3 regions of the Janthinobacterium sp. CG_23.4 genome follow, and region 1 is predicted to be linked to each of the others. Evidence: predicted binding sites of a transcription regulator. Region 1 holds the regulator's gene; each other region holds the start of a gene.

Evidence for each region. The regulator FNR, encoded in region 1, switches genes on or off when oxygen is low (the NO sensors DNR and NnrR bind a similar motif). The targets are predictions, from matches to a motif close to TTGATNNNNATCAA.
Region 2: the regulator FNR is predicted to act here: its motif matches at 2,054-2,067, upstream of H4V96_RS01960 (universal stress protein).
Region 3: the regulator FNR is predicted to act here: its motif matches at 4,883-4,896, upstream of paaA (1,2-phenylacetyl-CoA epoxidase subunit PaaA).

The regions. Positions count from the first base shown of each region.
Region 1 covers NZ_JARXUX010000001.1:4,926,492-4,937,308, forward strand. The annotation lists gene H4V96_RS22030 (response regulator) at 1-1,002, opposite strand, end outside; gene fnr (fumarate/nitrate reduction transcriptional regulator Fnr) at 1,242-2,000, shown strand; gene H4V96_RS22040 (FixH family protein) at 2,110-2,634, opposite strand; gene ccoG (cytochrome c oxidase accessory protein CcoG) at 2,782-4,167, opposite strand; gene ccoP (cytochrome-c oxidase, cbb3-type subunit III) at 4,167-5,087, opposite strand; gene H4V96_RS22055 (cbb3-type cytochrome c oxidase subunit 3) at 5,080-5,292, opposite strand; gene ccoO (cytochrome-c oxidase, cbb3-type subunit II) at 5,294-5,908, opposite strand; gene ccoN (cytochrome-c oxidase, cbb3-type subunit I) at 5,924-7,351, opposite strand; gene ccoS (cbb3-type cytochrome oxidase assembly protein CcoS) at 7,585-7,764, opposite strand; gene H4V96_RS22075 (heavy metal translocating P-type ATPase) at 7,768-10,209, opposite strand; gene H4V96_RS22080 (sulfite exporter TauE/SafE family protein) at 10,232-10,817, opposite strand, start outside.
Region 2 covers NZ_JARXUX010000001.1:432,493-443,309, reverse strand. The annotation lists rRNA gene H4V96_RS01970 (16S ribosomal RNA) at 1-447, opposite strand, end outside; gene H4V96_RS01965 (enoyl-CoA hydratase) at 828-1,604, opposite strand; gene H4V96_RS01960 (universal stress protein) at 2,122-2,559, shown strand; gene H4V96_RS01955 (murein transglycosylase A) at 2,599-3,735, opposite strand; gene H4V96_RS01950 (hypothetical protein) at 3,917-4,063, shown strand; gene apaG (Co2+/Mg2+ efflux protein ApaG) at 4,088-4,462, opposite strand; gene rpe (ribulose-phosphate 3-epimerase) at 4,629-5,309, shown strand; partial or broken gene H4V96_RS01935 (phosphoglycolate phosphatase) at 5,309-6,026, shown strand; gene trpE (anthranilate synthase component I) at 6,276-7,772, shown strand; gene H4V96_RS01925 (aminodeoxychorismate/anthranilate synthase component II) at 7,774-8,337, shown strand; gene trpD (anthranilate phosphoribosyltransferase) at 8,403-9,446, shown strand; gene trpC (indole-3-glycerol phosphate synthase TrpC) at 9,480-10,280, shown strand; gene H4V96_RS01910 (hypothetical protein) at 10,273-10,458, opposite strand; gene H4V96_RS01905 (GGDEF domain-containing protein) at 10,448-10,817, opposite strand, start outside.
Region 3 covers NZ_JARXUX010000001.1:4,197,020-4,207,836, forward strand. The annotation lists gene paaH (3-hydroxyacyl-CoA dehydrogenase PaaH) at 1-136, opposite strand, end outside; gene paaG (2-(1,2-epoxy-1,2-dihydrophenyl)acetyl-CoA isomerase PaaG) at 138-929, opposite strand; gene paaE (1,2-phenylacetyl-CoA epoxidase subunit PaaE) at 1,053-2,132, opposite strand; gene paaD (1,2-phenylacetyl-CoA epoxidase subunit PaaD) at 2,173-2,712, opposite strand; gene paaC (1,2-phenylacetyl-CoA epoxidase subunit PaaC) at 2,712-3,479, opposite strand; gene paaB (1,2-phenylacetyl-CoA epoxidase subunit PaaB) at 3,494-3,778, opposite strand; gene paaA (1,2-phenylacetyl-CoA epoxidase subunit PaaA) at 3,809-4,798, opposite strand; gene paaX (phenylacetic acid degradation operon negative regulatory protein PaaX) at 5,066-5,995, shown strand; gene H4V96_RS18865 (hypothetical protein) at 6,093-6,347, opposite strand; gene H4V96_RS18870 (M14-type cytosolic carboxypeptidase) at 6,489-7,613, shown strand; gene pmbA (metalloprotease PmbA) at 7,717-9,069, opposite strand; gene yjgA (ribosome biogenesis factor YjgA) at 9,162-9,761, shown strand; gene mog (molybdopterin adenylyltransferase) at 9,884-10,513, shown strand; gene H4V96_RS18890 (alpha/beta hydrolase) at 10,510-10,817, shown strand, end outside.

The DNA.
Region 1 (10,817 bases):
CGGTACCGGGCTGAAACGGCTACCGCTGGTGCGCAGCGCTTGCAGGGTGTCGCGCAGGCGTACCAGCGGCGACAGCAGGCGCACGGTAAGCCAGCCCAGAACAAAAGCGGCCAGCAGCGAAGCGAGGATGCCCCACAGCACCAGCCGGTACAGCACACCATCGAACGGCTCGAAGGCATCATCGACGGGCAGCGAGGTAGCCAGCAGCCAGTTCACCGATTTCAGGCGCTTGAAGCTGTTGACGGCCGTGATGCCGCGGCTGTCGGTGCTGATCATGCTGCCTTCGCCATCTTGTTTCAGCAGCGCGGTGGTCGCCAGATTGGTGTCCGGCTGGCGCGGCTGCAGCAAACGGCTGGGGTCGGGGTGCAGCACGTAGCGCGGCACGGCGCCGCGCGTGAGAATCGAGTAATAGCCGTTCTTGCCGATTTTTTCCGAGCGCAGGCGCCCCAGCAGGTTGTCCTTGTACAAACGCAGCACGCCGACCACCATGCCGGCCACCTGGCCATCGGCGGCCATGACGGGTGCGACCATTTGCACGATGGGCATGCCGCTCGACTTGCTCAGCATTGGCTCGGTGATCATGGGTAGGCGCGTGCGCAGGACGGTCTGGAAATACTCGCGCTCGGTGACGTTGATGCCTGCGCGCCCCTTGACGAGCGGCATGTCGGCCACGATGGCGCCTTGCGCGTCGAGTACCAGTACATCGTCGAACAGGACTAGCATCGAGCGCCGCGTATAGTATTGGCGCAATTGGGCGGGCTGTGCGATCAATTCCGGCGGCTGCTGCCTGGCCGTCAGGGTGACAATCTGCAGCAGCATGCCCAGCTTGTCGTCGAGCTCGGCAGCGGTACGCGTGATCAGCGAGTATTGCTGGCCCAGCAGTACTTGGCTGAAGTCGTCGCGCATGTGCTGCACCTGGATCATGGTGACCAGCGCGATCATGGCGATCGAGGTCAGGCTGGTGGCCAGGGCGACTTTTGCTTTAATGCCGAGAGGCTTCATGATGTCCTTTTGAGTACCGGGCGGCACAGACGGCAGATAACGCCTTCAAGAATTCTCCTATCAATACATTAACTTTGCAAGCGGCGCTGAGTAAATTGCCCTCCCCGTATGGGCTTTTGACGATGTTGCCATATAATTAAAGGATGGACGTCGTTTATTCACCGAAATTACGCTGAAATTGGCACACGGCAACTCTGTATGCAGTAAACTTGTTATTGCATTTTCTAAAAGGTACCGACATGACTGAAGCGCTCCTCACTCTCACCTTGCCCGCAGTGAACGTGGAAGCATTGCGTGCGCGATGTTCGACTTGCAGCATGCATCAATTGTGCCTGCCGATGGGTCTCGATGTGGGCGACATGGACAGGCTAGACCAGATCATCGGCCGTCGTCGCAAGATTGTGCGTGGTGCCTCGCTGTTTCGCATCGGCGATTCGTTCCAGAACTTGTACGCGATTCGTCTGGGGCATTTCAAGACGTACCAGATCAATCCTGGCGGCGAAGAGCAAGTGACGGGTTTTCAGATGGCCGGCGAACTGCTGGGCATGGATGCCATCAGCGCCGACCGCCACCACTGTAATGCGGTGGCGCTGGAAGATAGTGAAGTGTGTGAAATTCCATTTTCCAGCCTGGAACAATTGCTGGGTAATATGCCAACCTTGCTGCGCCATTTCCATCGCATGATGAGTCAGGAAATCACGCGCGAGCAAAGTGTCATGCTGTTACTGGGCAATATGCAGGCGACCCAGCGTTTTGCCGCCTTTATCGTCAACTTGGCTTCGCGTTATGAAGCGCGCGGCTATTCGGCCAGCAAATTTCAGCTGCGCATGTCGCGCGAGGAAATTGGTAACTACCTGGGGTTGACCATCGAGAGCGTCAGCCGCTTATTGTCGAAGTTTAAGAAGGAAGGCTGGCTGCGCGTTTCCAACCGCGAGATCGAGATCTTGCAGCCGGCAATATTGAAGGCCATTACGGCCGGCACGGACGCCTGCAAATAATAGCACCGTCAAAACCTGCTGCGCGTCGCGCTTTGCGGCCTGAGATGCTCGCTGTGCTCTTAGCCACAAATCACTGCCGCTCGCTACGGTTTTTTCCCGGCGCTGTACGTTATAGTTCTGCATCCGCCTGCAGCGCGATGCTGCGCTGCAGTGGCCAGGTCCAGATGCCGGACAGGCGCCACTCGCGTTTGTCGTTTTCCACCAGCACTTGCCAGCGGCTGCGCTCTAGCATCGGTAGCGCTACTGAGAAGTTGCCGGCCGCATCGGGCTGCACCAGTAGCTTGATATCTTTTTCCGGCAGGGTCGCATGCGCCAGGTGCAGCTGCAACGGACCCTGGTAAGCCTTGCCGACGCTGCGCACGGAACCACTGAGACGCGCCGACGCCACGTCATAGGACAGGCTGGTAGCCATCGCCAGCTTGCTGGCGACCGTGTCGCGTCGCAAGTCCTGGTTGATGGCCTTACCCTGCTTGTAATAATCGCCCACCACCAGCGCATCGGGCTGCGTAAACGCGATATACGCCATGCAGCTGCCAACGACCATGGACAGGCCGGGACCGATCATCAGCAGCCAAGGCCAGCGATGCTTGTACCATGGTGCAACGGGTGCTTGCAGCTTGAGGCTGTCGGACATTTTGTTCTCCTTGAGGGCAGGCCCTTTGGGCCTGACCCCAGCTTTTGCTTCTGGGTTGAAAATAAAGTAAAGCTAACGCATGTTTGATGCTGGCCCAACGGCGAAATGCCGGGGTCAGACCCGAGGGATCTGACCCCAACATCAACCTTAGCGCGGCACGATGAATACCGCGCCTTCACGCACATGCAACGCTGGGTTATCCAGCGAGTGCAATTCGATGGCAATCTTGTTCGAGCCCTTCTCGCCGACACCGTGCGGCACGCGCAGGCGGATGGGCCAGCCCAGCGTTTCCGTCGGCTGTAACGTCACCTCTTCGCGCGTCAGCAAGGTCAGGCCCGGCAAGCCGGAAACGCTGATTTTAAAATGCTGAGTTTGCTCCGAGGTATTCATGATTTGCAAGCGGTAAACGTTCTCGACCATGCCGTCTTCCACTTCGCGACCCATCGAACCGCGGTCGCGGATGACGTCCATTTTCAGGGGGGTGCGCAGGGCCAGTGAGGTACACACGGCGATGATGATCAGCCCCAGGATGGCGGTGTAGATCAGTACGCGCGGGCGCGTGGCGCGCTGGCGGATTTGCTGCGAACTGAAGTTGTTTTCCATCGCATGGTCGGTACTGTAGCGTACCAGTCCGCGCGGCCGGTCGACCTTATCCATCACGCTGTTGCAGGCATCGACGCAGGCGGCGCAGCCGATGCATTCATACTGCAGGCCGTTGCGAATATCGATACCGGTCGGACACACTTGCACGCACAGGGTGCAGTCGATGCAGTCGCCCAGCTTGTCGTTGTTGCCGGCCTTCTTGCTCATGGCACCACGCGGTTCGCCGCGTTTGGCATCGTAGGTGATGATCAGGGTATCCTGGTCGAACATGGCGCTCTGGAAGCGCGCGTAGGGGCACATGTATTTGCACACCTGCTCGCGCAGCCAGCCCGCGTTGCCGTAGGTTGCCAGGCTGTAGAACAAGACCCAGAACCATTCCCAGGGACCGAAATCGAGGGTGATCACCTCGTGCGCCAGTTCCTTGATCGGCGTGAAATAGCCGACAAAAGTAAAGCCCGTCCACAGGGCGATGGCGCCCCACACCAAGTGCTTGGCCGTCTTCTTGACAACCTTGCGCACGGAGGGGCCTTGCTTGTCGAGGGCCATGCGCGCGCTGCGCGTGCCCTCGATTTTGCGTTCGACCCACAAGAAGATTTCCGTGTAGACCGTTTGCGGGCAGGAGAAGCCGCACCATACCCGCCCGGCGAGGGCTGTGACAAGGAACAAGGAATACGCACAGATGATCAGCAGAGCCGCCAGATAGATGAAATCCTGGGGCCACAGCACGACGCCAAAAATGTAGAACTTGCGCGTGGTCAAATCGAACAGCAGGGCTTGCCTGCCACTCCAGGTCAACCATGGCAAGCCGTAGAACGCCAGCTGGGTAAGCCAGACACATACCCAGCGCCAGGTAGCGTAGCGTCCTTTGGCCTCGCGAGGGTAGATTTGCTCGCGGGCCGCATACATCTTGATGACTTGAGGGTCTGACATTATTTCACGGGTGTCTGTGGATTCGACAGGCTCCAGACGTACGCCGACAGCACGTGCACTTTCGATTCCCCAAGGAAATCGTTGAAGGCCGGCATGGCGTTATTGCGCCCCTTGCGTATGGTTTCCATGATGGTATCGGCGCTGCCGCCGTACAGCCAGATCTTGTCCGTCAGGTTAGGCGAACCCAGCATCTGGTTGCCCTTCGCATCGGCACCATGGCAAGCCATGCAGGCGCCGAACTTGGCCTTGCCCAATACCGACTTGACCGGGTCCGAGGTCGAACCGGACAGGCTCAGCACATAATGGGCCACGTTCTCGACATCCTTTTCGGAGCCCAGGGCGGCACCCATCGGTGGCATCTGCCCATTGCGGCCGTGCATGATGGTCGTCTTGATGACGTCAGGTTCGCCGCCATACAGCCAATCCTTGTCAGTCAGGTTAGGGAAGCCCTTGTTGCCGCGTGCATCCGAACCGTGGCATTGCGCGCAGTAGGTCAGGAACAAACGCTGGCCGATGGCTTGCGCCTGCGGATCGGCGGCCACCGTCTTCAAGTCCTGGCTCAGGTACTTGTTGAACAGGGGACCGTAGTCGGCTTCCGCTTTCTTCAGCTCTTCCTCGTACTGGCCTGTCGATTTCCAGCCCAGGCTACCGGCATAGTTGCCCAGGCCCGGATACAGGAACAGATATGCCAGGGCGAAGACGATGGTGATGTAGAACAACCACATCCACCAGCGCGGCATCGGCGTATTGAGTTCCTTCAAGTCCTCGTCCCAGACGTGGCCCGTGGTGCCATCGGCAGGGGCACCGGCAGCCACTTTGACCTTCGACTGCGAGTACAGCAGCACGCCGCAGCCGATGATGCCCAGCAAGGACAATACGATGATGTAAATATTCCAGAAGCCATTGGTAAAGTCAGCCATGGTTGCGCTCCCCTTGTGCCGGCACGGGCATAGATACCGGCGCGGCCGGATAGTCGAGCGCTTCGTCGTCGAACGGCAGGTTCGCCGCCGCGTCAAAGTCGCTATTGCTGCGGCTGAAAGTCCACCACAGGATGCCTGCGAACGTCGTAAAGGAAACCACCGTCATGACGCTGCTGGCGCTGTCAAACAGGTTGTCGATTGCCATGCTAATTCCTTGTTTTAATTAATGTGCCGAGGCCTTGCAGATAGGCGACCAGGGCGTCCTCTTCGGTCTTGTCCTGCAGCTGTGCCGGACCGGCCGTGATTTCTTCATCGCTGTATGGCTGGCCCAGGCGTTTCAGGGCGCGCATCTTCGGCATGATGTCGTCAGGCACCAGTTTGGTCTTCGCCAGCCATGGGTAGGCTGGCATGTTCGACTCGGGCACCACGTCGCGCGGGTTGTTCAAGTGCGTGCGGTGCCATTCATCGCTGTAGCGGGCACCCACGCGGGCCAGGTCCGGCCCCGTGCGCTTGGAACCCCACTGGAACGGACGGTCATACACGAACTCGCCAGCGACCGAATAATGGCCATAGCGTTCCGTTTCCGCGCGCAGCGGACGCACCATCTGCGAGTGGCAGTTGTAGCAGCCTTCGCGCACGTAAATGTCGCGGCCCGCCAGGCGTAGCGGCGAGTACGGCTTCAGGCCGGCGATCGGTTCCGTCGTGCTCTTCTGGAAGAACAGGGGAACGATCTCGACGGCGCCACCGACGCTGATCACTAGCGTGACCAGGGCGATCAGCAGCCAGGGGTTTTTCTCAATCCATGCATGTGAAAATTTCATTTGCTTTCGCTCCTATCAGGCGTGCGCCGCGTTCAGTTCTGGAATGCGGGCGACGGGGAGTTTGCTGCCGCGCAAGGTCATCCAGGTGTTGTAGCCCATGATGCACATACCCGACAGGTACAGCAGGCCACCGCCCACGCGCACCACATAGTACGGATACGTTGCTTTCACGCTCTCGACAAAGGTGTAGGTCAGGGTGCCGTCCGGATTGACCGCACGCCACATCAGGCCCTGCATCACGCCGGCGATCCACATTGCCGCGATGTACAGCACGATGCCGATGGTAGCCACCCAGAAATGCACGTCGACCAGACGCGTGCTATACATCTGCGTGCGGCCCGCCAGGCGTGGCAGCAGATAGTAGATCGAACCCATGGTGATGAAGCCCACCCAACCCAGGGCACCTCCATGCACGTGGGCAACGGTCCAGTCGGTATAGTGCGACAGCGAGTTGATGGTCTTGATCGACATCATCGGACCTTCGAAGGTGGCGATGCCGTAGAACGACAGCGAGACGATCATGAATTTCAGGATCGGATCGGTGCGCAGCTTGTGCCAGGCGCCCGACAGGGTCATGATGCCGTTGATCATGCCGCCCCAGCTTGGTGCCAGCAGGACCAGCGAGAAGACCATGCCGATCGATTGCGTCCAGTCAGGCAATGCCGTGTAGTGCAGGTGATGCGGGCCGGCCCACATGTAGGTGAAGATCAGCGCCCAGAAGTGGACGATGGACAGGCGGTACGAGTACACGGGGCGCTCGGCCTGTTTTGGAATGAAGTAGTAGACCATGCCCAGGTAGCCGGCGGTCAGGATGAAACCCACCGCGTTATGGCCGTACCACCACTGTATCATGGCGTCCTGCACGCCCGCATAGGCGGAATATGACTTCGTAAACGACGCTGGCATGACGGCGCCATTGACCACGTGCAAAATCGTCACGGCCAGGATGTAGGCACCGAAGAACCAGTTGGCCACGTAGATGTGCTTGACCTTGCGCTTGATCAAGGTACCAAAGAACACGATGGCGTAGGCGATCCAGACGACGGCGATCAGGATGGAAATGGGCCACTCCAGCTCGGCGTATTCCTTGCCGCGCGTCAGGCCCATGGGCAGGGTGACGACGGCGCACAGGATCACCGCTTGCCAGCCCCAGAACGTGAAGGCAGCCAGTTTGTCGGAAAACAGACGCACCTGGCAGGTGCGTTGTACGACGTAGTACGAGGTGGCGAACAGGCCGCAGATGCCGAAGGCGAAAATCACCGCATTCGTGTGCAGCGGACGCAAACGTCCGTATGTTAGCCACGGTATGTCGAGGTTCAGGGCAGGCCAGGCCAACTGAGCGGCGATGATAACGCCAACCAGCATGCCGATGATGCCCCATACCACAGTAGCGACCGCGAATTGCTTCACGATCTTGTAGTTATAGTTCAGCGATTGATCCACAAAGACTCTCCCTGGAATTACTATTTATAATGGTGGGCAGAGAGTAAGTGTTTGACCGCGAAAAAACTTTGATGTGGATCAAAATTCCCCGGATGAAACAAGCGTAGTTAACTGACATCGAAATAAAGTGATATTTCGCTCAAAAAAGCCATGCAAGATGGCTGCAAGCGGGGCTCGATATGGGGTGCGACGCGCCGGCCATGGCGTGCAGGACGCCAGCCGGGCTGAGGCGGTCAGGGATGCGGTTCGCCGGGCGCCGGCGGCTTGACCGGCGTATCGTCGTCTTGCAGCACGCGCAAGCCCGGTCCGACGAGATCGTCGAACTGGCCGCTATCGGAGGCGGTGAAATACACCCACAGCGCGATGAAGACGACCACGACGCTTAAGGGAATGAGCAGGTAGAGTGCTTCCATGGTTCAGGCTTTCCGCAGGCGCAGGGCGTTGGCGATGACGACCGCCGAGCTGGCAGCCATGCCGACGCCGGACAGCCAGGGGTTCAGGAAACCCAGCGCGGCGGCCGGGATGGCCGTCAGATTGTACAGGGTGGCCCAGCCCAGGTTTTCGCGAATGATGCGCATGCTGCGCGCCGCCGTTTGCGCCGTGTCGAGTACGCAGCGCAGCTGCGACGACAGCAGCACCGTGTCCGCATGCGCCTGCGCCAGCGCGGCGCCGGAACCCATGGCAAAGGAAACATCGGCTGCGCTCAGCACGGCGGCGTCGTTGATGCCGTCGCCGACCATTGCCACCACGGCACCGGTCGCCTGCAGTTGCTGCACGAAATCGAGCTTTTCATCGGGCAGGCATTCACCGCAAGCCGTGGCGATGCCAAGCTGCGCCGCCACGCTTTGCGTCAGCGCTTCCTGGTCGCCGCTCAGCAGCACGACTTGCTTGCCGCGCTGCTGGAAATAGTCGACCACTTCGCGCGCTTCCGGGCGCAGCGCATCGCTGAGCAAGAAGCGCGTGAGCCACTGCTCCTGCGTGCCCAGGTACAGCGGTGTCATGCCGTGCATGCCGACGGCTGTGTCGCCTAGTGGCGGCCCGGCGATGGCGGCCACAAAGGCCGCATTGCCGAGACGGTAGCGCACGCCATTGAGCACGCCTTCGAGACCTTGGCCCTGCACTTCCTGCAATTGTTGCGCATGCGCGCGCGCCTGCTGTCCTGGCAATCCTTCGGCGGCTGCCAGGATCGCCTGTGCCAGCGGATGGGCGCTGCCCGCTTCCAGCGCGGCGGCCACTTGCAGGCAAGCGTCCTGCGGCATGCTGCCCAGGCTGTCGATTTGCTGCAGCACGGGTCGGCCCAGGGTCAATGTTCCCGTCTTGTCGAAGACGATGTGGGTAGCGCGGTGCAGGGTTTCCAGCACATGCGGCTGGACGATCAGCACGCCGCGCCGCAGCAGGCTGTCGGTGGCCGCTGCCAGCGCCGTCGGCGTTGCCAGGGATAAGGCACACGGGCACGAAACGACCAGCACGGCGATGGCCACGGGCCAGGCCCGCGACGCATCGTGCCAGCTCCAGAAGGCGAACACGGCGATGGCAAACAGCAATAGGCCCAGCACGAACCAGGCCGCCACTTTATCGGCCCATTGCGCGATCTGCGGCTTGCCGCTGCCGGCCCGCTCGATCAGTTTCAATAAATCCGACAGGGTGCTTTCGCGCGCCGGTTTGAGCACGCGCACGATCAGCGCGGCGCTGGCGTTAATCGCCCCGCCCGGCACCTGTTCTCCCGTTGTTTTGCGTTGCGCCGCGCTCTCGCCCGTCAGCAGCGATAAATCGAGCGCGCTCGTGCCTTCGATGATGACGCTGTCGGCGGCGACCGCCTCGCCCGGTTTCACGAGGATGATATCGCCCACGTCCAGCGTGCCGGCCGGCACCAGGGTGGTGGCGCGGTGCTCTGGAAAGCCCGCCATCAGCGAGGCAGAGGCAGGCAAGGCATGTTGCAGCCGCTCCAGCGCCGAGGCAGCCTTGCGGCGCGCCTGCAGCTCGAAATAGCGGCTGCACAGCAGCAGGAAAATGAACATCGTGGCCGAGTCGTAATATACCTCGCCGCGGCCTGTCAAGGTCGCCACCACGCTGCCGAAGAAGGCCGCCAGGATGCCCAGCGCCACGGGCACATCCATGCCCAGGGTGCGCGCGCGCAGGCTGGCCCAGGCGCCCTGGAAAAACGGCATGGCCGAATAGCAGATGGCCGGCAAGGTGAGCAGCAGGCTGGCCCAGCGCATCAGGCTGGCCATACTGTCGTCCAGTGTGCCGTCCTCGGCGGCCAGGTAGGCGGGCGCCACGTACATCATCACCTGCATCATCGACAGGCCCGCCACGAAGAGCTGGCGGCCCAGCGTCTTGCTGGCTTTTTGCAGGCGCTCGCCATGGCGCACGGCGTCGTAGGGATACGCCGTGTAGCCGACTTGCCGCACGGCTTGCAGGATATCGCCCGGCTCGCATTGCGCGCGACTCCAGCGCACGTACAGGCGCTCGGTGGCGACGTTCAGGCTGGCTGCCTGCACGCCGGGCAGGCGCGTCAGCTGGCGTTCGATCAGCCAGACGCAGGCCGCGCAGCGTATGCCTTCGACGGACAGGGTCGCTTCGCAGCTGCTGGCGTCGCGCGCAAATTGTGCATCGTCATTGCTGTACAGGCGCAATTCGGGCGGCACCATGGTCGCATCGGCTGCGTTGACGGCGTATTCATCGCGGTCGCGGTAATACGCGCTCTGGCCGATGTCGACGATGGTTTGCGCCACTGCTTCGCAGCCGGGGCAGCACATGGCGCGTGGCACGTCGTCGATAGTGACCTGCCATTTGCTTGCAGCGGGGACGGGCAAGCCGCAATGGAAGCAGGCGCAGGGTTTTAAAACAGCATTCATAGGTTTGTTTTCATGCGTCTTTTCATGGATGGCCGGTGACGCAGAGGGCGTCGAGCCAGCCCAGTGACACGCCATTCGCGGCGCGCAGCAGGCCCAGCAGGCCAAAGCCCAGTACCAGCAAGCCGCTGGCGATGCGCACGGGACGGCGCTGCATTTGCGTGCGCAAACGCGTGCCCAGTAAACCCATGCCCAGCAGGGTGGGCAGGGTGCCCAGGCCGAACGCGGCCATGCTGGCCGCGCCAGCGAGGGCCGAACCTTGCAGCATGGCCGTCAGCAGGGCGCTGTAGACCATGCCACATGGCACCCAGCCCCACAGGCCGCCCACGGCCAGCGCCTTGAACGGCGTATCCATCGGCATCAACGGATGCAGCAGGGGGCGCACGCGGCGCCAGACGACATTGCCGGCCGCTTCCAGATGGGCCAGGCCGCGCCAGACATCCATCAGGTACAGGCCCAGGGCGACGAGCATCAGGTTGGCCAGCCAGTAGCCGGCCACCTGTAGTGACGCCATGCGCAGCATGCCCGCGCCGGCCAGGCTACCGGCCATGGCACCGGCCAGCATATAGCTGGCGATACGCCCGCCGTTGTAGGCCAGCACGCGCAGCACA
Region 2 (10,817 bases), 4.5 Mb from region 1:
TTTCTTCCCTGACAAAAGAGCTTTACAACCCGAAGGCCTTCTTCACTCACGCGGCATTGCTGGATCAGGCTTTCGCCCATTGTCCAAAATTCCCCACTGCTGCCTCCCGTAGGAGTCTGGACCGTGTCTCAGTTCCAGTGTGGCTGGTCGTCCTCTCAGACCAGCTACTGATCGATGCCTTGGTAGGCTTTTACCCTACCAACTAGCTAATCAGATATCGGCCGCTCCACGAGCATGAGGTCTTGCGATCCCCCACTTTCATCCTTAGATCGTATGCGGTATTAGCGTAACTTTCGCTACGTTATCCCCCACTCTAGGGTACGTTCCGATATATTACTCACCCGTTCGCCACTCGCCACCAGAGCAAGCTCCGTGCTGCCGTTCGACTTGCATGTGTAAGGCATGCCGCCAGCGTTCAATCTGAGCCAGGATCAAACTCTTCAGTTTAATCTCTGTTACTTTGCCCTTTTATAGGCACCATCATTGCTGATGGGTCGCTCACTCAAAAAACTGACAGGCTACTTCCGAGGAAGTATCCTATTTCATTATTTCTTGTGAACATTTGATATTTTAAGTTTTACAGCGATCCGAAGATCGCTGCTGCACTTACATCAAATGCCCACACTTATCGACTGTTAATTGTTAAAGAACTGTGATCGGTGCTACTTTCGCGCTATCGACAAAGCGTTGTGTTTGTCAGCTGCGAAGGAGAAAGAGTATGAAGCGTTTCGGCCATTTCGTCAACCTTCTTTTTTTACTACCCAGCCCCTGAAGGCCGTCCCTTTTGTGCCGCAAACTAGTGCGTCTCATCGGGGAGGCGAATCATATCAAAGACCGTCGAAGTTTGGCAAGCGCTTTTCAAGGAAAGCGTGCATGCCTTCTTTTTGTGCAGGCGTACCGAAGGCAGCTTGGAACAGGCGGCGCTCGTAGGCGACGCCATCGGTCAAGGTAGTTTCAAAGGCGCGGTTGACGCAATCCTTGATCATCATGGCCACCGAGGTCGGCATGGCTGCGATGGTCTTCGCTGCAGCCAGGGCTTCTTCCAGCAACTTATCTGCCGGCACCACGCGCGATACCAGGCCGATGCGTTCCGCTTCCAGCGCGTCTATGGTACGTGCCGTCAGCAGCAAGTCCATGGCCTTGGCCTTGCCGATGGCGCGCGGCAAGCGCTGCGTGCCGCCCGCACCCGGCGTGACACCCACCTTGATTTCCGGCTGGCCAAATTTGGCGCTGTCGGCGGCGATCAGAAAATCGCACATCATCGCCAGTTCGCAGCCGCCACCGAGTGCGTAACCGGCTACGGCTCCCACTACGGGTTTGCGCACGCGCAAGATGTGCTCCCAGTTGCGGCTGATGTAGCCCTGGGTAAAAGTATCGGGATAGGTGTAATCAGCCATGGCGGCGATGTCGGCGCCAGCGGCGAATGCTTTTTCGCTACCCGTGAGCACGATACAACCGATATTCTCATCCGCATCGAACTTCAGCAGGGCGTCGCCCAACTCGTTCATCATATTGTCGTTCAGTGCGTTGAGCGCCTTGGGGCGGTTCAGGCGGATGAGCGCCACTTTGTCCTGGATGTCGATGATCAGGTCTTCGTATTGCATATAGTCTCCTCTGGATGAACACGGTAACGACGATTGTAGCGGCTAACGCACCCCGTTATACACAAGTATCCAAGAAAATCTCGGAATCACCGTCCATGTCAAAAATTGCCTAAAATTCGAGCAATTTACGGCTGAAAGCTAAGAAAAATAGCATTTTTCTGGCGCCACCACTGTGGGGTACGCGCTGAAGAAATTGCTGTAACCCTTTGATTTTAAAGTGGTAAAAAGTTGTGTATAACGAGGTGCGGCTAACGGGAGCAGTACGGCAGTTGCGCCGCTATTATTGTGAATCGACGCACTTTTTATCGAACAGCGTATTTTCTCTGCCTTTTACTGGCACAGCTTTTGTCGGCACCCGTCGCCATGGCGTGCGCGCCTGAAACGATGAACGGGCATACACTGCTAAAAGATTGCCTTGGCGACACTATTCATGCCCAAGCCTGTGAGTTTTGATTTACATCAAAGTTTTAATTGACGCACATACATAAGCTGTCTCATATCACTCTAGGAGCACGTCATGTTTAACACCATCTTGTTTCCCACCGATGGCTCGCCGCTGTCAGACAAAGCCGCCGAGACAGCCATCGCCTTCGCGCAATTGAACAAGGCCAAGCTGGTTAGCATCAGCGTGGTGCAGCCCTTCCCGTTCTCGCCAATGGCCGATGGCGGCGTCGTGCTCGACGCCGGCTTGTACGAGCAACAAATGCAGGAAGCATCGCAACGCGCCGTCGACAAGATCGGCGAAGCAGCACGCGCTGTCGGCGTTCCCTTCGAAGGCGCGGTCGTCGTCTCGCCCAGCCCGCACGAAGAAATCGTCAATGCGGCGCAAACCTACCATTGCGACATCATCCTCATGGCCTCGCATGGGCGCAAGGGCTTGAACAAGCTGTTCGTGGGCAGTGAAACGCAAAAAGTGCTGGCGCATACCCAGTTGCCAGTCATGGTCCTGCGCTAACCTTGCGCTAGCGCATCCCCGCCCGGCGGCGCGAGCAACTCAGCGCGCCGGCGCCTGCTTCGGCAGCAACACCCACACGGCGCCGCTCTGCTTCATGCGGCCCGCGTTTTCCGCCGCTTCCGTACCGAAACCAAAGAAGTAATCGACCCGGATGGGCCCGCGAATGGCGCCGCCCGTGTCCTGCGCCATCACCAGGCGCTGCATGGGAATCTCGCTATTGGCTTGCGTGGTAGACAGAAACACGGGCGCCCCCAGCGGCAGGAAGCGCGCATCGATGGCCACCGAACGCTGCGGCGTCAACGGCACGCCCAAGGCACCCTTAGGTCCCACTTTGGGATCGGGCAGGCGCTCTTCCTTGAAGAAGACATAGCTCGGATTGGCGTTGAATAATTCATCCTTGCGCGTGGGATGGCCGGCAATCCACGCCTTGATGCCCTGCGCGGACGCCTGGCTCAGCGTCAACTCACCCTTGTCGACCAGGTAGCGGCCGATCGATTTATACGGATGGCCATTCTGCTCCGCGTAAGCCACGCGCACGGTTTCCTGCGTATCAGTCAGCTGCACGCGCCCGGAACCCTGCACTTGCAGGAAGAATGCTTCGACTTCATCATCCACCCACAGCAATTCCTTGCCCGTGACCGCAGTGGCGCGCTCGATCTCGGCGCGGGTCGCGTACGGGATCACCTTCTTGCCGACCAGCTTGCCACGCAAACGCATGTTTTTCAGTTCCGGATACACCGCGCCCAGGTCGACCGAGACCAGGTCATCGGGCACCTTGTACAGCGGCGTCTGGTACGGACCGCCTCGCTTGCGCGCGCCGTGCAGCAGCGGCTCATAGTAGCCGGTGACGAGGCCTGTGCTAGCGCCATCGGCGGTGATGACTTGATTGGGCACAAAGAAGGTCTCGAAGAACAGGCGGATGGCCTTGTCGCTGTTGGCATTCACCTGGCGCGCGATCGTGCATGACTCCTTCCAGTCCGGACGCTTGACCAGCACGCCGCATGAAGCCATGAAGGCTGGCCAGGCAGCGCGCATATCATCGCGGCCCCAGCCAGGCAAGGCGGAAAATTTGGCGGGCATAAACGTGGGAACCGCCGCATCCGTGCCATCCCTGGCGTCAGCCGGCTTGGCTGGCATAGGCTTGGCTGGCACGGGATTGACAACAATAGGCGCAATCGCTGGCGCCTTCTCGCCAGCAGCACCGGGCGCTAGCGGTGGCGTGGTACAGGCTGAAAGTGCAAGCGCGACGGCACAGACTGAAACGAGTAGACTACTTCGTGTAAATAGACGGCGGGTAAATACTGGGCTGCGGGAACTACGGGTAAATAAACTGCGGCTAAATAACATAGGGGTGCGTATGTGGATCTTGATGATAGAGGCGCTGGTAGCGTTCTTCTTGCTGGCATTTATAGTTTGGTGGACCATGTATGCGGGTAAAAAACCCACGCCACCCGCGCGCGCGCAGCTCGGCGAAGAACAGGACAGCACCGAAAAACTGAAATAAGGGGCGCACGCCCCCGGCCTGTCGTTAATGCAGGGTACGCGGCACCGACAACACGAATTCGGGTATCGGCGCTTCGAACTGATGACCATCTTCGGCCACGCAAAAGTATTCGCCGTGCATCGAACCTTGCGGCGTACCGAGCATGGTACCGCTCGTGTATTCAAACTGCTCGCCCGGCTGCAGCAAGGGCTGATGGCCGACGGCGCCCAAGCCGCGCACCTCTTCCACCTTGTTATTCGCATCCGTGATGACCCAGTGGCGCGAAATCAGTTGCGCGCCAGCCGTGCCCGTGTTGACGACACGAATCGTATAGCCGAACACGTGCCGCCCTTGGTCCGGTGCCGATTGCTCAGGCAAATATTGCGTCTTGACCGTTACCGTAAATTCATAAGTCGCCATCATCATTCCTATTCAGACATTGCCAGTCGTATATTGTGTCACGCGTGCTGCATGGGCCGCCGCGCGCCGTGTATTGTGCGCTTCACTGTGCTTCAATGAGGCATGGTAACGGCGTCAAGCGTAAAATAGCGCATCTTCGCATTTTCTACTCTAGCCCTTAGCCACCATGACAACATTCCGTATCGCTCCCAGCATTCTGTCCGCCGACTTTGCCCGCCTGGGCGAGGAAGTGCGCAACGTCGTTACCGCCGGCGCCGACATCATCCACTTCGACGTGATGGATAACCATTATGTGCCGAACCTGACCATCGGCCCGCTGGTGTGCGAAGCGATCCGCCCGCACGTGCAAGTCCCCATCGATGTGCATCTGATGGTCAAGCCTGTCGATCGCATTATCCCGGATTTCGCCAAGGCTGGCGCGAACATCATCACCTTCCACCCGGAAGCGTCGGATCACCTCGACCGCTCCTTGCAACTAATCCGCGACAATGGCTGCAAATCGGGCCTGGTTTTCAACCCGGGCACGCCGCTGCACTACCTGGAACACGTGATGGACAAGATCGACATGATCCTGATCATGTCGGTCAACCCGGGTTTCGGCGGCCAGTCCTTCATTGCGCAAGCATTGAAGAAAATCGCCGAAGCGCGCCGCATGATCGACGAATCGGGACGTGACATCATGCTGGAAGTCGATGGCGGCATCAAGATCGACAACATCGCCGCTGCCGCAGCTGCCGGTGCCGACACCTTCGTCGCCGGCTCGGCCATCTTCGGCAAGCCCGATTACAAGGCCGTCATCGATGCCATGCGTGCCGAATTGGCCAAGGCAAAAGTGGCGGGCGCCTGATGCGCGCGGGCACGGTAAAAGACCAGGTACTGGCCGGCGTGCGCGCCGCCATCATCGACCTTGATGGCACGATGCTCGACACCGTGCCCGATTTTCATGTCGCCATCAATGGCATGCGCACCGAATTCGACCTCCCCTCCATCAGTGCCGAGGCCATCAAACTGATGGTGGGCAAGGGCTCGGAAAACCTGATCCGCAGCGTGCTGGCGCTCGACTTCGATGCCGTCGGCGTGGAACAGCGTTTTGATACGGCGATGGAGGCTTACCAGCGCCACTACCTGGCCATCAATGGCCAGTTCAGCACGCTCTACCCGGATGTGGAAGCAGGGCTGGCGGCAATGAAGGCGGCGGGCTTGCGCCTGGCCTGCGTCACCAACAAGCCGATTGCCTTCGCCCTGCCCCTGCTGCAACAGAAAAATCTGCGCACTTATTTCGAGATCGTCTACGGTGGCGATTCGCTGCCGCAAAAAAAAACCGCACCCCATGCCGCTGCTGCAAGCGTGTGCGCACTTCGACCTCGCGCCCGCCAAAGTAGTGGCCATCGGCGACTCTTCGAATGACGTGCAAGCGGCGCGGGCTGCGGCTTGCCCCGTCTTGACGGTGCCGTATGGTTACAACCACGGACACTCTATACACGATACCGATTCCGATGGTATAGTAAATACGCTGCTTGAAGCAGCGCATCTCATAAGCATGCACAACAAACCGGCATACTGACCAACCCCAACACCATATCGTGAACACGTTTCTCATCAAAAAACACAATGTCACCCAAACCGGCTCGATTGAGGCCTGGCTTTGGCGACGCTGGCAATCCTGGCAGGCCTAAGGGCCGAGCCGTGTAAGATTGCTGTCGGCTGCGCATGCGCATATTGCATGCCCCGACAGGTTTTTTGATAACCCACCGCAGGGTTTGTGCTTAGACTGCACGACGCACACGCGTACCCTGGCGGCATGGAGAGACACATGACCGAACTCGAATTCAAATCGCTGGCCCAACAAGGCTACAACCGCATCCCCCTGATCGCGGAGGCTTTTGCCGACCTGGAAACACCGCTCACGCTATACCTGAAACTGGCGCAGACCCAGCAAGGTGGCAAGAACACCTTCCTGCTCGAATCGGTCGTCGGTGGCGAACGCTTCGGCCGCTATTCCTTCATCGGCTTGCCCGCCACCAGCGTCTTGCGTAGCTATGGCAACCGCACGGAGATCGTCAAGAACGGTGTCGTGATCGAAGAGCACGAAGGCAATCCGCTCGACTTCATCGAACAGTACCAGTCGCGCTTCAAGGTCGCCCTGCGCCCTGGCATGCCGCGTTTCTGCGGCGGCCTGGCAGGCTACTTCGGCTACGACACGGTGCGCCACATCGAGAAAAAACTGGCTGGCGGTGCGCCCAAAGACGATTTGAACCTGCCCGACATCCAGTTGATGGTGACAGAGGAACTAGCCGTCATCGACAACCTGTCCGGCAAACTCTACTTGATCGTGTATGCGGACACCACGCAGCCCGAGTCGTTCTCGAAAGCGCGCCAGCGCCTGAAAGACTTGCGCATGATGCTGCGCCGCGGCGTCGACGCACCCGTCACCAGCGCCTCCGTGCGCACCGAAACCATCCGCGATTTCTCCAAGGAAGACTACCTGAAAGCGGTCGCCAAGGCGCATGAATACGTGATGGCCGGTGACTTGATGCAGGTGCAGATCGGCCAGCGCATCCGCAAGCCTTACGTCGATTCGCCGCTGACCCTGTACCGCGCGCTACGGTCGCTCAATCCGTCGCCCTATATGTACTTCTATAACTTTGGCGACATGCAGATCATCGGCGCCTCACCCGAAATTTTGGTGCGCAACGAGACGACGACGGACGGCGGCAAGAAAGTCACCCTGCGTCCCATCGCCGGTACCCGTCCACGCGGCGCCACGCCGGAGCGCGACGCCGAACTGTCGGCCGAACTGCTGGCCGATCCGAAAGAGATCGCCGAGCACGTGATGCTGATCGACCTGGCCCGCAACGATATCGGCCGCATCGCCGAAACCGGCAGCGTGTACGTCACCGACCGCATGGTCATCGAAAAATACTCGCACGTGCAGCACATTGTCTCGAACGTGGAAGGCACGCTGAAAGACGGCCTGTCGAACCTGGACGTGTTACGGGCCACCTTCCCCGCCGGCACCCTGACGGGCGCGCCGAAAGTGCGCGCCATGGAAGTGATCGACGAGCTGGAAATCAGCAAGCGCGGCATCTATGGCGGCGCGTGCGGCTACCTGTCATTTGGCGGTGAAATGGATGTGGCGATCGCCATCCGCACGGGCGTCATCAAGGATGGCATGCTATACGTGCAGGCTGCGGCAGGCATCGTTGCCGACTCGATCCCCGAAATGGAATGGCAGGAAACCGAAAACAAGGCGCGCGCCGTACTGCGCGCCGCCGAACAAGTGCAAGATGGCCTGGATGGGGAGTTTTAAGATGCTGCTAATGATCGACAACTACGACTCCTTCACCTACAACATCGTGCAGTATTTCGGCGAATTGGGCGAAGACGTGCGGGTCTACCGCAACGATGAAATCACGATACAAGAGATTGAAGCACTGAACCCGGACCGCATCTGCATCTCGCCCGGCCCGAAAGCGCCAGCGCAAGCAGGCATTTCGGTGGAAGTGCTGAAGCACTTCGCCGGCAGGAAGCCAATACTGGGGGTCTGTCTGGGCCATCAGGCCATCGGCGAGGCGTTTGGCGGCAATGTCATCCGCGCCAAGCAGGTCATGCATGGCAAGACTTCCGTCATCGCGCATACGGGCGTGGGCGTTTTCAAAGGCTTGCCCAGCCCCTTCACAGTGATCCGCTACCACTCTTTGGCGATCGAACGCTCCTCGCTGCCTTCCTGCCTGGAAGTGACGGCGTGGACGGACGACGGCGAAATCATGGGCGTGCGCCATCGGGAATTCGATATCGAGGGAGTGCAGTTCCACCCCGAATCGATACTCTCGGAGCACGGCCACGCCCTGCTGAAGAATTTCCTCGAGCGCTGATCCCATGCGCACGCTACGGCGTGCCATCAGTGTCCTCCTGCGCCATCATTGAAGAAGGAAGCATCATGCCGATCACCCCACAAGAAGCCCTGCTGCGCTGCATCGAACACCGCGAAATCTTTCACGACGAAATGCTGTACCTATTCCGCCAAATCATGTCCGGCGAGATGTCTCCCAGCATGATCGCGGCGCTGACCATGGGCTTGCGCGTAAAAAAGGAAACCATCGGCGAAATCGCTGCCGCCGCGCAAGTGATGCGCGAGTTTTCCACCAAAGTGCCCATGGCCGACACCACCAACCTGCTTGACATCGTTGGCACGGGCGGAGACGGCGCACACACCTTTAATATTTCCACTGCCTCGATGTTCGTGGCGGCAGCCGCTGGCGCGCGCGTGGCCAAGCATGGCGGACGCAGTGTCTCGTCATCGTCCGGCAGCGCCGACGTGCTCGACTCCCTGGGCGTCAACATCAATTTGCAACCCGAGCAAATCGCCCAGTCCATCGCGCAGACAGGTATCGGCTTCATGTACGCGCCCAACCACCATGCGGCCATGAAGCATGCGGCGCCCGTACGCAAGGAGCTTGGCGTACGCACGATTTTCAATATCCTGGGCCCCCTGACCAATCCCGCCGGCGCGCCCAACATTCTGATGGGCGTGTTCCACGCCGACCTGGTCGGCATCCAGGTACGCGTGCTGCAGCGTCTGGACGCGCAACATGCCATCGTCGTGTATGGTCGCGACAATATGGATGAAGTCTCGCTGGGCGCGGCCACCATGGTCGGTGAATTGGTCAACGGCGAGATTCGCGAATATGAAATCCACCCTGAAGATTTCGGCATGTCGATGATCGCCAGCCGCAACCTGAAAGTGGCCAACGCCATCGAGTCGAAAGCCAAGATGATGGAAGCGCTGCGCGGCGAGCCCGGTGCAGCCGCAGACATCGTCGCCCTGAACGCGGGCACGGCGCTGTACGCGGCCGGCGTGGCCAGTTCGATCGAAGACGGCCTGGCGCGTGCGCGCAAAGCCGTCAGCTCGGGCGCCGCCCTGGCAAAGCTCGACCAATTCGTGCAGGTGACGCAACAGCTGGGCACTCCGCCGCAAGCGTAAGCCCCCGCCCTCCTTTATAGAATAGCGACCATCATGTCCGACATACTCGATAAAATCCTGGCCGTGAAAGCCGATGAAGTGGCCAAGGCCAAGGCCCATCGCAGCCTGGCCAGCCTGCGCGGCGACGTGGAAAGCGATCCCGCCCTGCGCGCCGGCCTGCGCGGCTTTGAAGCGAGCCTGCGCCAGCATATCGCCGCTGGCAAGCCCGGCATCATCGCCGAAATAAAAAAGGCGTCGCCATCGAAAGGCGTGATACGCGCCGACTTCCGTCCGTCTGATATCGCCGCCAGCTATGCAGCGCATGGGGCGGCCTGCCTGTCCGTGCTAACGGACGAACAGTTCTTCCAGGGCTGCGTGGATTATCTGCTGCAGGCGCGTGCCGCCTGCAGTATCCCGGTGCTGCGCAAGGATTTCATGGTCGACATGTATCAAATCTATGAAGCGCGCGCCATGGGCGCCGACTGCATCCTGCTGATCGTCGCCGCGCTCGACCATGGCCTGATGGCCGAAATGGAAGCCTGCTCCCACGAACTGGGCATGGGCGTGCTGATCGAAAGCCACGATGGCGCAGAACTCGACGCGGCACTCAAACTCAAGAGCGCGCTGATCGGCATCAACAACCGCAACCTGCGCACCTTCGAGACCTCGCTCGACACCACCATCAATCTATTGCCGCGCATCCCGCAAGACAAATTGATCATCACGGAATCGGGCATTCACAGCACGGCTGACGTGCAACGCATGCGCGATGCACACATCCACAGCTTCCTGGTGGGCGAAGCGTTCATGCGCGCGCCAGACCCTGGCGTGGAACTGGAACGCCTGTTCAGTTAAACCATGGCAGGCTGGCAGCCATGAGGTAGGCGATCATTGCCACTGTCCTGCTGTCAGCCTGCCAGACTGCAGCGCCGCCATGCGCCGCGTACGAGAACGCTTTCCGCCAGCGGCAAACCTGATGTACCGCGGCGCCTAAACCGTCAGTTTTTCCGAAATCTTGCTGTTCAACGAGCATTACAGCTTCCCGCTGCGGACATTATCCGGCCCGCAGTAAACGCGGCAGCGTCGAGTTCGATGCGGTCGCGGCCGCGCTCCTTGGCCAGATACAGGGCCGCATCGGCGCGCGACAGCAATTCTTCCAGCCCCTCCAGCACCGATGCCTGGCAAGCGATGCCAATGCTGGCCGTACATGAAGGCAGTCCCGTATGACTGGACTCGCACAGCAAGGCACGAATGCGTTCCGCCACGCCCACGGCATTGTGCACAGGCATGTCCGGCATCAGTACGACGAACTCCTCGCCGCCGAAACGCGCCACGCAATCCGATTCGCGCAGGGCGCCGCCGATGATGGTGGCCACGTGTGCCAGCACCTGG
Region 3 (10,817 bases), 730 kb from region 1:
CCTTGCTCACCGCTTGCGCGCGCGTGTCGTACAACTTGACACGGTAACCGGCAGCGGCAGCGACTTGTGCGATACCGGCGCCCATGGCGCCGCTGCCGATGACGGCGATGATACTGTTGTTTGCCAATGCGCTCATATCAGTGCCCCTTGAATTGCGGTGCGCGCTTTTCCATGAAGGCGGCCACGCCTTCGCGGTAATCGTCGCTGTTACCGAGTTCGCGCATCATGCGTGCCTCCAGCGCCAGTTGCTGCGGCAGAGTATTGGCGCCACTTAGAGCCAACGCCTGCTTGGTGTAGGCCAGGCCCTTGGTCGGCGCCGCGGAAAAGTGCACGGCCAGCTTGCGCGTTTCTTGCGCCAGCTGCGCATCGTCCACGCATTTCCAGATCAGGCCCCAATCCTCGGCCTTTTCAGCCGTCAGCTTTTCACCGAGCATGGCCAGGCCCATGGCGCGCGCCGATCCGATCAGGCGCGGCAAGAAGAAAGTGCCGCCCGTATCCGGAATCAGGCCCAGCTTGCAAAACACTTCGACGAAACTGGCCGACTTGCCGGCGATGACGATGTCGCATGCCAGCGCCAGGTTGGCGCCTGCGCCAGCGGCCACGCCATTGACGGCGCAAATGACGGGCATCGGCAAGGCTTTCAGGGCCAGCACCAGCGGCGCATAGTTTTTTTCCACCGACTCGCCCAGGTCCACGCCCTTAGCGCCAGGTTCAACGGCGCGGTCGGACAAATCCTGGCCCGCGCAAAAGCCGCGGCCAGCACCCGTCAACACGAACACGCGCACGCAGCTGTCGGCGTTCACTTGCGCGATCGCGTCACGCACTTCCTCGTGCATGGCCTGGGTAAAACTATTGAGCTTGTCGGGACGGTTCAGGGTGAGCGTGGCGATGCCCTGCTCGATGGTGAAGAGGATGTTTTGGTAGCTCATGGCGTCTCGCTTTTTTAGTTTTCAACCCGCAGCGGAAATCTGGGGTCAGTTCCTTCGGAATCGTCATTCGCCCCACTGGGGCGAATGACCCCGACGGGTCTGACCCCGGCAGTCGCAGTTGGGTTATTCTGCCTGATCGAAGTCGACCACGACCTTGTCGGTGAGCGGAAAACTCTGGCAACTGAGGACGAAGCCACGCGCCACTTCATAGTCTTCCAACGCGTAGTTGACGTCCATTTCAACCTTGCCATCGAGGATCTTGCAGCGGCAGGTCGAGCATACGCCGCCCTTGCACGAATAGCGCATGTCGATGCCTTGACGCAGACCCGCGTCGAGGATGGATTCCTTATCCTTGTCCATCGTGAAGGTGGTGTGGTTGCCATCGAGGATGACGGTCACTTCGGCTTCCTGCACCGCGCCGGTGGCTAACGGCGCGCGCGGCTTATGAAAGTTTTTAGGGATGCTGGCGGCGAACAGTTCGATCTTGATATGCTGCTTGGGCATGCCGGCCGCCTGCAGGGCTGCGGAAACGCCGAGCATCATGTCTTCCGGGCCGCAGATGAAGGCGTTGTCGTAGTCTTCGACCTTGATCCAGTGCTGCAGGAACTGCTCGCATTTTTCCTGCGTGATGCGGCCGTTGAACAATTCGATATCCTGCTGCTCGCGACTCATCACGTAGATCAGGTTCAATCGTTCCAGGTACACGTCCTTCAAGTCCGTCAATTCTTCCTTGAAGATCACGGACGAGGAAGCGCGGTTACCGTAGAACAGGGTAAATCGGCTCAATGGCTCGGCCAGCAGGGTCGTCTTGATGATGGACAGGATGGGCGTGATGCCGCTGCCGGCCGCGAACGCCAGGTAGTGCTTGCGGTTGACGCAGTCGAGCGGCACGTTGAAGTGGCCCATGGGCGGCATCACTTCGATGATGGTGCCGGCTTTCAAGGTATCGTTGGCCCAGGTGGAAAACGCGCCACCGGGCGTGCGCTTGATGGCCACGCGCAAGGTGCCGTCTTGCACCGCCGAACAGATCGAATACGAGCGGCGCACGTCTTCGGCGTTGATATTGGCGCGCAAGGTCAGGTGCTGGCCCTGCTGGAAGCGGAACTGCTGCTGCAACTCCAATGGCACGTCGAACGTCACGGCGATGGTGTCACGCGTTTCATTGCGCACCTTCGCCACGCACAGCGGATAAAATTTACTCATGCTTCATCTCCAGTTTCTTCGGAACGTGTGCCTGATTTTTTTAGTGGCACTTGAAGTAGTCAAACGGTTCGCGGCAATCGATGCATTTGTACAGCGCCTTGCATGGCGTGGAGCCGAACTGGCTGGTCAGTTGCGTATGCGTGGAAGCGCAGTTAGGGCAAATCACCTCCAGCTGCGGCAAGGGCAGGCGCTTGACGCCACCCGCTGTGCCTCTATGCAGGCCGCTGATATCGATCACCTGCTGCTGCGGCGGGGCGATGCCATAGCCTTTCAGCTTGGCCTTGCCGGCCTCGCTCATCCAGTCTGTGGTCCAGGCGGGCGCCAACTGGTTCACCAGCGTCACCTTGGCCACGCCATGGCTGCGCAAGGCATCCGTGACGGCATCGGCGATCACCTGCATGGCGGGGCAACCTGAATACGTGGGCGTGATCGTCACGATGCACTCCTTGCTGCTGACCACATCGACGGCGCGCACGATGCCCAGGTCCACCACCGAAATGACGGGAATTTCCGGGTCCGGCACGTCGCCCAGCCAGGCCCAGACCTGGGCCGCGTCCAGCGCCGCCGTGGGCGTGTCCATTACCACTGCACCCCGGGATAGGCGCGCTGCAGGAACTGCATCTCGGCCAGGATGAATCCCAGGTGTTCCGTGTGCGTGCCCTGCTTGCCGCCCTTTTGCATCCAGGCGTCGGGCGCCGGCATGCTCAAGGTGGCTTCGGCGAAAATCTCGGCCACGTGTTCGAGGAAGACCTGGCGCAACACCTCCGATGGCGGCGCGATGCCGGCGGCGAGCATGGCTTGGTCGACGGCGTCGTACTTGAACATCTCGCCCGTGTACATCCACAACTTGTCGGCAGCGGCCTGTGTTTTCGCGTGACTGTCCGCAGTGCCGTCACCGAGGCGCACGATCAGGTCACTGCTGCGGCGCAGGTGATACGTCACTTCCTTGAGCGATTTTTGCGCCACTTCGACGATGCGTACGTCGCTGGCCTTGGCCAGTTCCAGCAGCTGGAAGTAGTGCCAGGTATCGAAAAAGAACTGGCGCATCATGGTGTCGGCGTAATTGCCGTTCGGCTGTTCCAGCAGCAGACAATTCTTGAAGTCGTGGGCGTCGCGCAAAAAGGCGATGTCGTCCTCGTCACGGCCCGCGTTTTCCAGTTCGGCCGCATAGCTGAACCACAACCGCGTTTGGCCCAGGAGGTCGAGTGCCACATTGGTCAGCGCCATGTCCTCTTCCAGCGCCGGCCCCTTGCCGCACAGCTGCGACAGCTGCTGGCTGAGGATCAGGGCATTGTCACCCAGGCGCAGCAGGTAATCGAACTTTTGTTGCGTGAGCTTGTCATCCATTACAGGCGCTCCCATCACAGGTTCTTGACTTCTTCCGGCATCGGGAAGAAGGTGGGATGGCGATACACCTTGCTGTTCGACGGCTCGAACAGGGCGCCCTTGTCGCCAGGGCTGCTGGCGACGATATCGGCCGCGCGCACCACCCAGATGCTCACGCCTTCATTGCGGCGTGTATAGACATCACGCGCATGGTTGACCGCCATGCTGGCGTCGGAAGCATGCAGGCTGCCTACATGTTTGTGCGCCAGGCCGTGCTGGCTGCGGATGAAAACTTCCCACAATGGCCATTCTTTGCTCATATTGTTCTCCCCTATCTGTCTTATTTCTATTCAGGCTGCCGCTTTGTTAGCGGCTTGCTTGTCGGCGTAGGCGAGCAAGGCATCGCGGAACCACGCGCCGTCTTCATACGCCTTGACCCGCGTTTGCAGGCGCTCGCGGTTGCACGGGCCATTGCCCTTCAATACATTGTTAAATTCGGACCAGTCGATTTCACCGAACTCATAGTGGCCTGTTTCGGCATTCAATTTCAGGTCGGGATCGGGCACGGTCAGGCCCAGGTACTCGATTTGCGGCACGGTCTGGTCGACCATGCGCTGGCGCAATTCGTCATTCGAAAACAGCTTGATGCGCCATTGCGCCGATTGGGCGCTGTTGACGGAGGCGGCGTCGGAGGGGCCGAACATCATCAACGATGGCCACCACCAGCGGTTCAGCGCATCTTGCGCCATGGCTTTCTGTTCCGGCGTGCCCTTGCACAACGACATCATGATGTCGTAGCCCTGGCGCGCATGAAATGATTCTTCCTTGCAGACGCGGATCATGGCGCGCGCATATGGGCCATATGAGCAGCGGCACAGCGGGATTTGATTGATGATGGCGGAGCCGTCGACCAGCCAGCCGATGGCGCCCATGTCGGCCCACGACAGCGTAGGATAGTTAAAGATGCTCGAATACTTGGCTTTGCCAGAATGCAAGGCGGCGAGCAGATCATCGCGCGACACGCCCAGGGTTTCCGCGGCGCTGTACAGGTACAGCCCGTGACCGGCTTCGTCCTGGATCTTCGCCAGCAGGATGGACTTGCGTTTCAAGGTCGGCGCGCGCGTGACCCAGTTACCTTCGGGCAATTGACCGACGATTTCCGAATGGGCATGCTGCGAAATCTGGCGGATCAAGGTCTTGCGGTAAGCGTCCGGCATCCAGTCCTTGGCCTCGATCTTGATGCCTTCGTCGATGCGCGCCTGAAAAGCGCGCTCTTCCTGGCCCATGTCGTCGATGGAACGGACGTTCTTGAGGCCAGTTTCAACCATTTGTGCGTACATGATATGTCTCCCATGTCTTTGATTTTGCACAGCAACGCGGTGCCTTGGATGAATAATACGATACAAAAAACTATTTGCATACACTTGATGTGAGTCATTTTAAAAATTCGTATCTTGTTGGGATTTTTTGTGCGTATGATCTTGCTTATGAGAAAACACTGTGTAGCGCCATCAGCGCTTGCGGCAAATTATTGACGCGCTACCCGCGCAGCCAAGTAAACTGCTGCCTTTATTGAATCGACCGCAACACGGCCAGACCGGAACCACATGAAGAACACCCGCTGCACGGCATGGATAGCCGATTTCCTGGAAAGCGACCCACCGCGCTCGAAGTCCCTGGTGATGACCATCTTTGGCGACGCCATCGTGCCGCGCGGCGGCGCCATCTGGCTCGGTAGCCTGATCGAACTGCTGGCACCGCTTGGCGTCAATGATCGCCTGCTGCGTACCAGCGTATTCCGCCTGGCGCAGGAGGGCTGGCTCAGCTCGCAGCGCGATGGCCGCCGCAGCGCCTATACGATACGCCCGGAGGCGCTGGCCCGCTTCGAGCGCGCCTATCGCCGCATCTATGCGCCGCTGGTGGTGCACTGGGATGGCAGCTGGACCCTGGTGATCGGGCCGGCCGGCAGCATCGGCGCCGCTGAACGGGGCGCGCTGCGCAAGGAATTATTATGGGCTGGCTATGGCTTGATATCCCCTGGCATCTTTGGCCATCCGGCTAGCAACGCGGAGGCGCTGGAAGATATCCTCGTGCGCAATGAAGTACAGGGCAAACTGTATGTGTGCCACACCACGGAGTTGCCCGATGTCAGCACCCGGCCCTTGCGCGACATGCTGGGAGAATGCTGGGACTTGTCGGAAGTCATCGCCGGCTATGAAAAATTCATCGCCCGCTTCCAACCGCTGCTGGCCCTGCTGCAAGAAGAGCCCGTGTTCGATACCGAGCAAGCCTTTGTCATCCGCTCACTGCTGACGCACGCCTACCGTCGCGTGCAATTGCACGATCCGCAACTGCCCGTCGAACTGCTACCAGAACCGTGGCCAGGCACGCAAGCATATGCACTGGCGCGCGACCTGTACCGCATCACCCATGCGCCAGCCGAAGAACATATCCTGGCCACTTTGCGGCGCGAGGATGAGCAGGCGCCGGACGTTGCACCGTGGTTTTTTGAACGTTTTGGGGGACTGACGACGTGAACGCCTGAAAAATGTTCAGGGCCAGGCGCGTAGCCGCAGGCAGTACGACTAGTACGCCAAGGCAACGCAACGCCGCCATGGGCATTTTCTCAGGTGTTCACTGCTTTGCCACCACCTGCTTCGCCCCAGCCAACAAATCCTGCCCCAGCTTTTCCAGCGCATTCGCTTGCACCAGCATGGTATCGAGGATGGCGGCATTGAAGGTGAATTCGGCCGGTGTGGTGTAGCCGGGGAAACGCAGGATGCGCAACAATTCCTGCAAGGTGGTGCCCTTGCCCAGGTGCGCCAGGGCGTCGCTGAGGGCGCTGACTTTCTTTTCCAGTTCGCGTATGTGTTTGCCGTTGTCATCCATGATGATCTCCCGTTGTTGGAACTTCCACGTTAGCAAAGTACATTCGCCATCGTTTGCGCCAGCACAAAGACATTCGCAAAACAGGTATCATCGCGCCATTGCACACGATGCAAAACCCATACGTTTTTATCAGGAACACTCATGACCATTAAAATCAGCCAGCAATTCGACGCCGGCGCGATCGAGGTGCTGCGCGCCGACGATGCCCACTCCATCGAGCTGAACATCCGCAAGGATTCCCACGCCGACATCACGCAGTGGTTTTATTTCCGCCTGCAAGGCGCGCAAGGCGAAGCGTGCACGATCCGCTTCATGAATGCAGGCAAGTCGGCCTATCCGGACGGCTGGAAAGACTATCAAGCCGTGGCCAGCTATGACCGCGAAACCTGGTTCCGCGTGCCAACCAGCTTCGATGGCAGCGTGATGACCATCGAACACACGCCGGAAGAAGAGAGCGTGTATTACGCCTACTTCGAACCGTATCCGTGGGATCGCCACCTGGCCCTGATCGACAGCGCGCAAGCGTCGCCGCTGGTACGCTTGATCGACCTGGGCAGCACCGTGGAAGGGCGCGACATGAATCTGCTGGTGGTCGGCGACGCCGATGCCGAGAAGAAGGTCTGGGTCATCGCACGCCAGCATCCGGGCGAAACAATGGCGGAATGGTTTGTCGAAGGCATGCTCGAAGCATTGCTGGACCAGGCCAATCCATTCGCCCGCCAGTGCCTGCAAGACGCCGTCTTCTACGTGGTGCCGAACATGAACCCGGACGGTTCCGTGCATGGCAACCTGCGCACCAACGCGGCCGGCGCCAACCTGAACCGTGAATGGATGACGCCGACGATGGAGCGCAGCCCGGAAGTATTCCTGGTGAAACAGAAAATGCATGAAATTGGCTGCGACCTGTTCCTCGACGTGCATGGCGACGAAGGTCTGCCATACGTATTCGTCGCCGGCAGCGATGCGCTGGAAAATTTCACGCCTGCACAAAAGGCCGAGCAAGACCGCTTCATCGCCGACTTCAAGGTGGCCAGCCCCGACTTCCAGGATGAGCACGGCTATGAAGATGGCCCGTTCACGCCGGAAGTGCTGACCATGGGTTCGCCGCATATCACGCACGCCTTCGGCTGCCTGGCGCTGACCCTGGAACTGCCATTCAAGGATAATGCCAACGATCCTGACCCACAAACGGGCTGGAGCGGCGCCCGCAGCGCTGCCCTGGGCGCGGCCGTACTGCAAGCTATCCTGTCCACCTTGCGCGCCTGAGTAGCAGGGCCAAACCGGCCCGCGTGAGATGCATGCCACGCTGAACACGCAAGACTAGAAAAAAGGCGCCAACGGCGCCTTTTGACCAACAGGCATGCATCGCTCAGCCGCCCGCTACCACCATGCTCTCGATGAGGATGGAACCGGTCTCTTTGGTGCCACGGCGCAAGGCGTCGGCGCCCACGGCGACGATGTTGCGCAACATATCCTTCATGTTGCCGGCGATGGTGATTTCTTCCACCGGATACTGGATCACGCCATTTTCCACCCAGAAACCAGACGCGCCGCGCGAATAGTCGCCCGTCACATAGTTGGTTCCTTGTCCCATCAGTTCCGTCACCAGCAAGCCCGTGCCCAGCTTTTTCAGCATGGCATTAAAGTCGTCGCTCGCATGCGTCTGGGTCGAGGTCAAATACAGATTGTGCGAGCCACCCGCATTGCCCGTCGTCTGCATGCCCAGTTTGCGGGCCGTGTAGGTCGACAGGAAATAGCCTTGCACCACGCCATCCTTGACGACGTCGCGGCTGACGGTTTTCACGCCCTCCTCGTCGAACGGGGCCGAACCGACACCGCCGATGACGTGCGGATCTTCAAAGATCTGCACGTGCGACGGCAGCACTTGCGTGCCCAGGGCATCCATCAGAAAAGTGGATTTTCGGTACAGCGCGCCGCCCGAGGTCGCTTGCACATAAGTACCCAGCAAACCGGCTGCCAGCGGCGCCTCGAACAGCACGGGACAAGTGCGCGTGCCCAGCTTGCGCGCATTCAGGCGCGACAGGGCGCGCTCGGCGGCATAGCGGCCGATGGCTTCCGGACTGGCCATTTTGGCGGCATCGCGCACGGATGAATACCAGTCATCGCGCTGCATCTTGGCACCCTTGCCGGCAATTGGCGCCACGGACAGGGTATGGCGCGAAAACGGGTAGCCGCCCATGAAGCCGCGCGAATTGGCGGCAACAAAGTGCGATTGCTGCACGTACACGCCGGCGCCTTCGCTGTTCGTGATGCGCGGATCGACGGCAAACGCGGCCGCCTCGGCGCGCTTTGCCAGCACGACAGCTTCCTCGGCGGAAATCATCCACGGATAGAACAATTGCAAGTCGCGTGGAGACATTTCCAGCATGTCGGCATCGGCCAAGCCCGCGCAATCGTCCTCGGCCGTGAAGCGGGCGATGTTATAGGCGGCATCCACCGTGGCGCGCAGGGCGGAAGGCGAGAAATCGGCAGTGCTGGCATTGCCGCGCTTCTTGCCGACAAACACGGTTACGCCCATGCCCTTGTCCTGGTTTTTTTCTATCGTCTCGATCTTGCCTTTTCGTACAGAAACGGACAAGCCGCCGCCTTCACTGACTTCGACGGCTGCATCGGTGCCGCCCGCTTCCCGCGCAAAAGACAACACATCACGGGCTAGTTGCTGCAATTGCTCTTGACTATGGGTAAATACGGAGTCGTTCATGCGCTGTTTTCTTCGGAAAGCCGCTAAAAAGGTTATCATAGCAGTCGTTTACAGTTTACAGGTGCGGCCTACGCGGCCAATCCCGCCTTATCATGCCAAATCCAAACCGGGGAGCTTGCGGCTTCCAATCCACCGAATTCGAACAGGAATATGAACGTCCATCGAAGTCGGAACTCAAACGTCAAATGACCGTCCTGCAAAAGCTGGGCGAAGAACTCGTCAACGAGGCACGTGACCGCGTCAAGCGCGTCCCGATGCCGGAAGACGTGCGCGACGCCATTCTCGAATGCCAGCAAATCCGGGATCACGAAGGCCGCCGCCGCCAGCTGCAATTCGTGGGCAAGAAGATGCGCACCCTGGATGAGGAAGAAGTTGCCGCCATCCAACGTACCATCGATAGCTGGAAAGGCTTGTCGAAAGCCGACACGGCCAATATGCACGCGATGGAACGCCGCCGCGACAAGCTGTTGACGGATGACAAGGCGCTGACCGTCTTGCTGTCGGAAAACCCGGAACTGGACGTGCAGCACCTGCGCACCCTGATCCGCAATGCCCGCAAGGAGCAAGCCGAGAACAAGCCGCCAAAAGCCTACCGTGAAATCTTCCAGATCTTGAAAGAGATCGCCAAGAAGAAAAACGGCGGCAAGAAAGATGCCGACGAAGATGACGTTGAAGGCGACGAAGACGAATAAACCCCACATGCAAAAGCCGGGGTCGGACCCTCAGGGTCCGACCCCAGTCTTTGCTTAGGGTTGGGAAAAAACCGGGAGCCAACCCGGTTTTTTTTGGTTTTTACGACATAGACAGGTGCCCCATGACCACGATAGAAGACGAATTGATTATCGGCCTCGTGTCGATCTCGGACCGCGCCAGCGGCGGCGTGTATGAAGACCAGGGCATCCCGGCCCTGGAAAGCTGGCTCACCGCCGCCATCCGCACGCCGTTTCGCCTGGAAAAACGGCTGATCCCGGACGAGCGCTCGCAGATAGAAAACACCCTGATCGACCTGGTCGACCTGAGCCATTGCCACCTGATCCTGACGACGGGCGGCACGGGCCCGGCACGGCGCGATGTGACGCCGGACGCCACGCTCAGCGTCGGGACCAAGGAAATGCCCGGTTTCGGCGAACAGATGCGCCAGATCAGCCTGCAATTCGTGCCGACGGCGATTTTGTCGCGCCAGGTAGCCGTGATCCGCGAAACGCCCGAGCGCGCCGCCCTGATCCTGAACTTGCCAGGCCAGCCGAAAGCCATCAAGGAAACATTGGAAGGTCTGAAAGACGTGGACGGAAATCAATTGGTGGACGGCATCTTTGCCGCCGTGCCGTATTGCATCGACCTGATCAAAGGGCCTTACATGGAAACCGACCCGGCCATCTGCAAGGCCTTCCGCCCCAAATCGGCGCTGCGTCCGGCGCAACCTTTACCTGAGGAAAATACATGAGCACCTTGTTGGAAACCATAGAACTCGACAGCGCCGCCAACCCCACCGTTTCCATCATCTGGATGCATGGCCTGGGCGCCGACGGCAATGACTTCGTGCCGCTGGTCAAGGAACTCGATTTGCGCGGCTGCCCCGCCATCCGCTTCATCTTCCCCAGCGCCGGCACCATGCCTGTCACCATCAACAACGGCTATGTGATGCGCGCCTGGTACGACATCCTCGTGAGCGACCTCGTGCGCCGCGAAGATGAAGGCGGCTTGCGCGCCTCGCAGGCACAGATCGAAGCGCTGATTGCGCGCGAAAA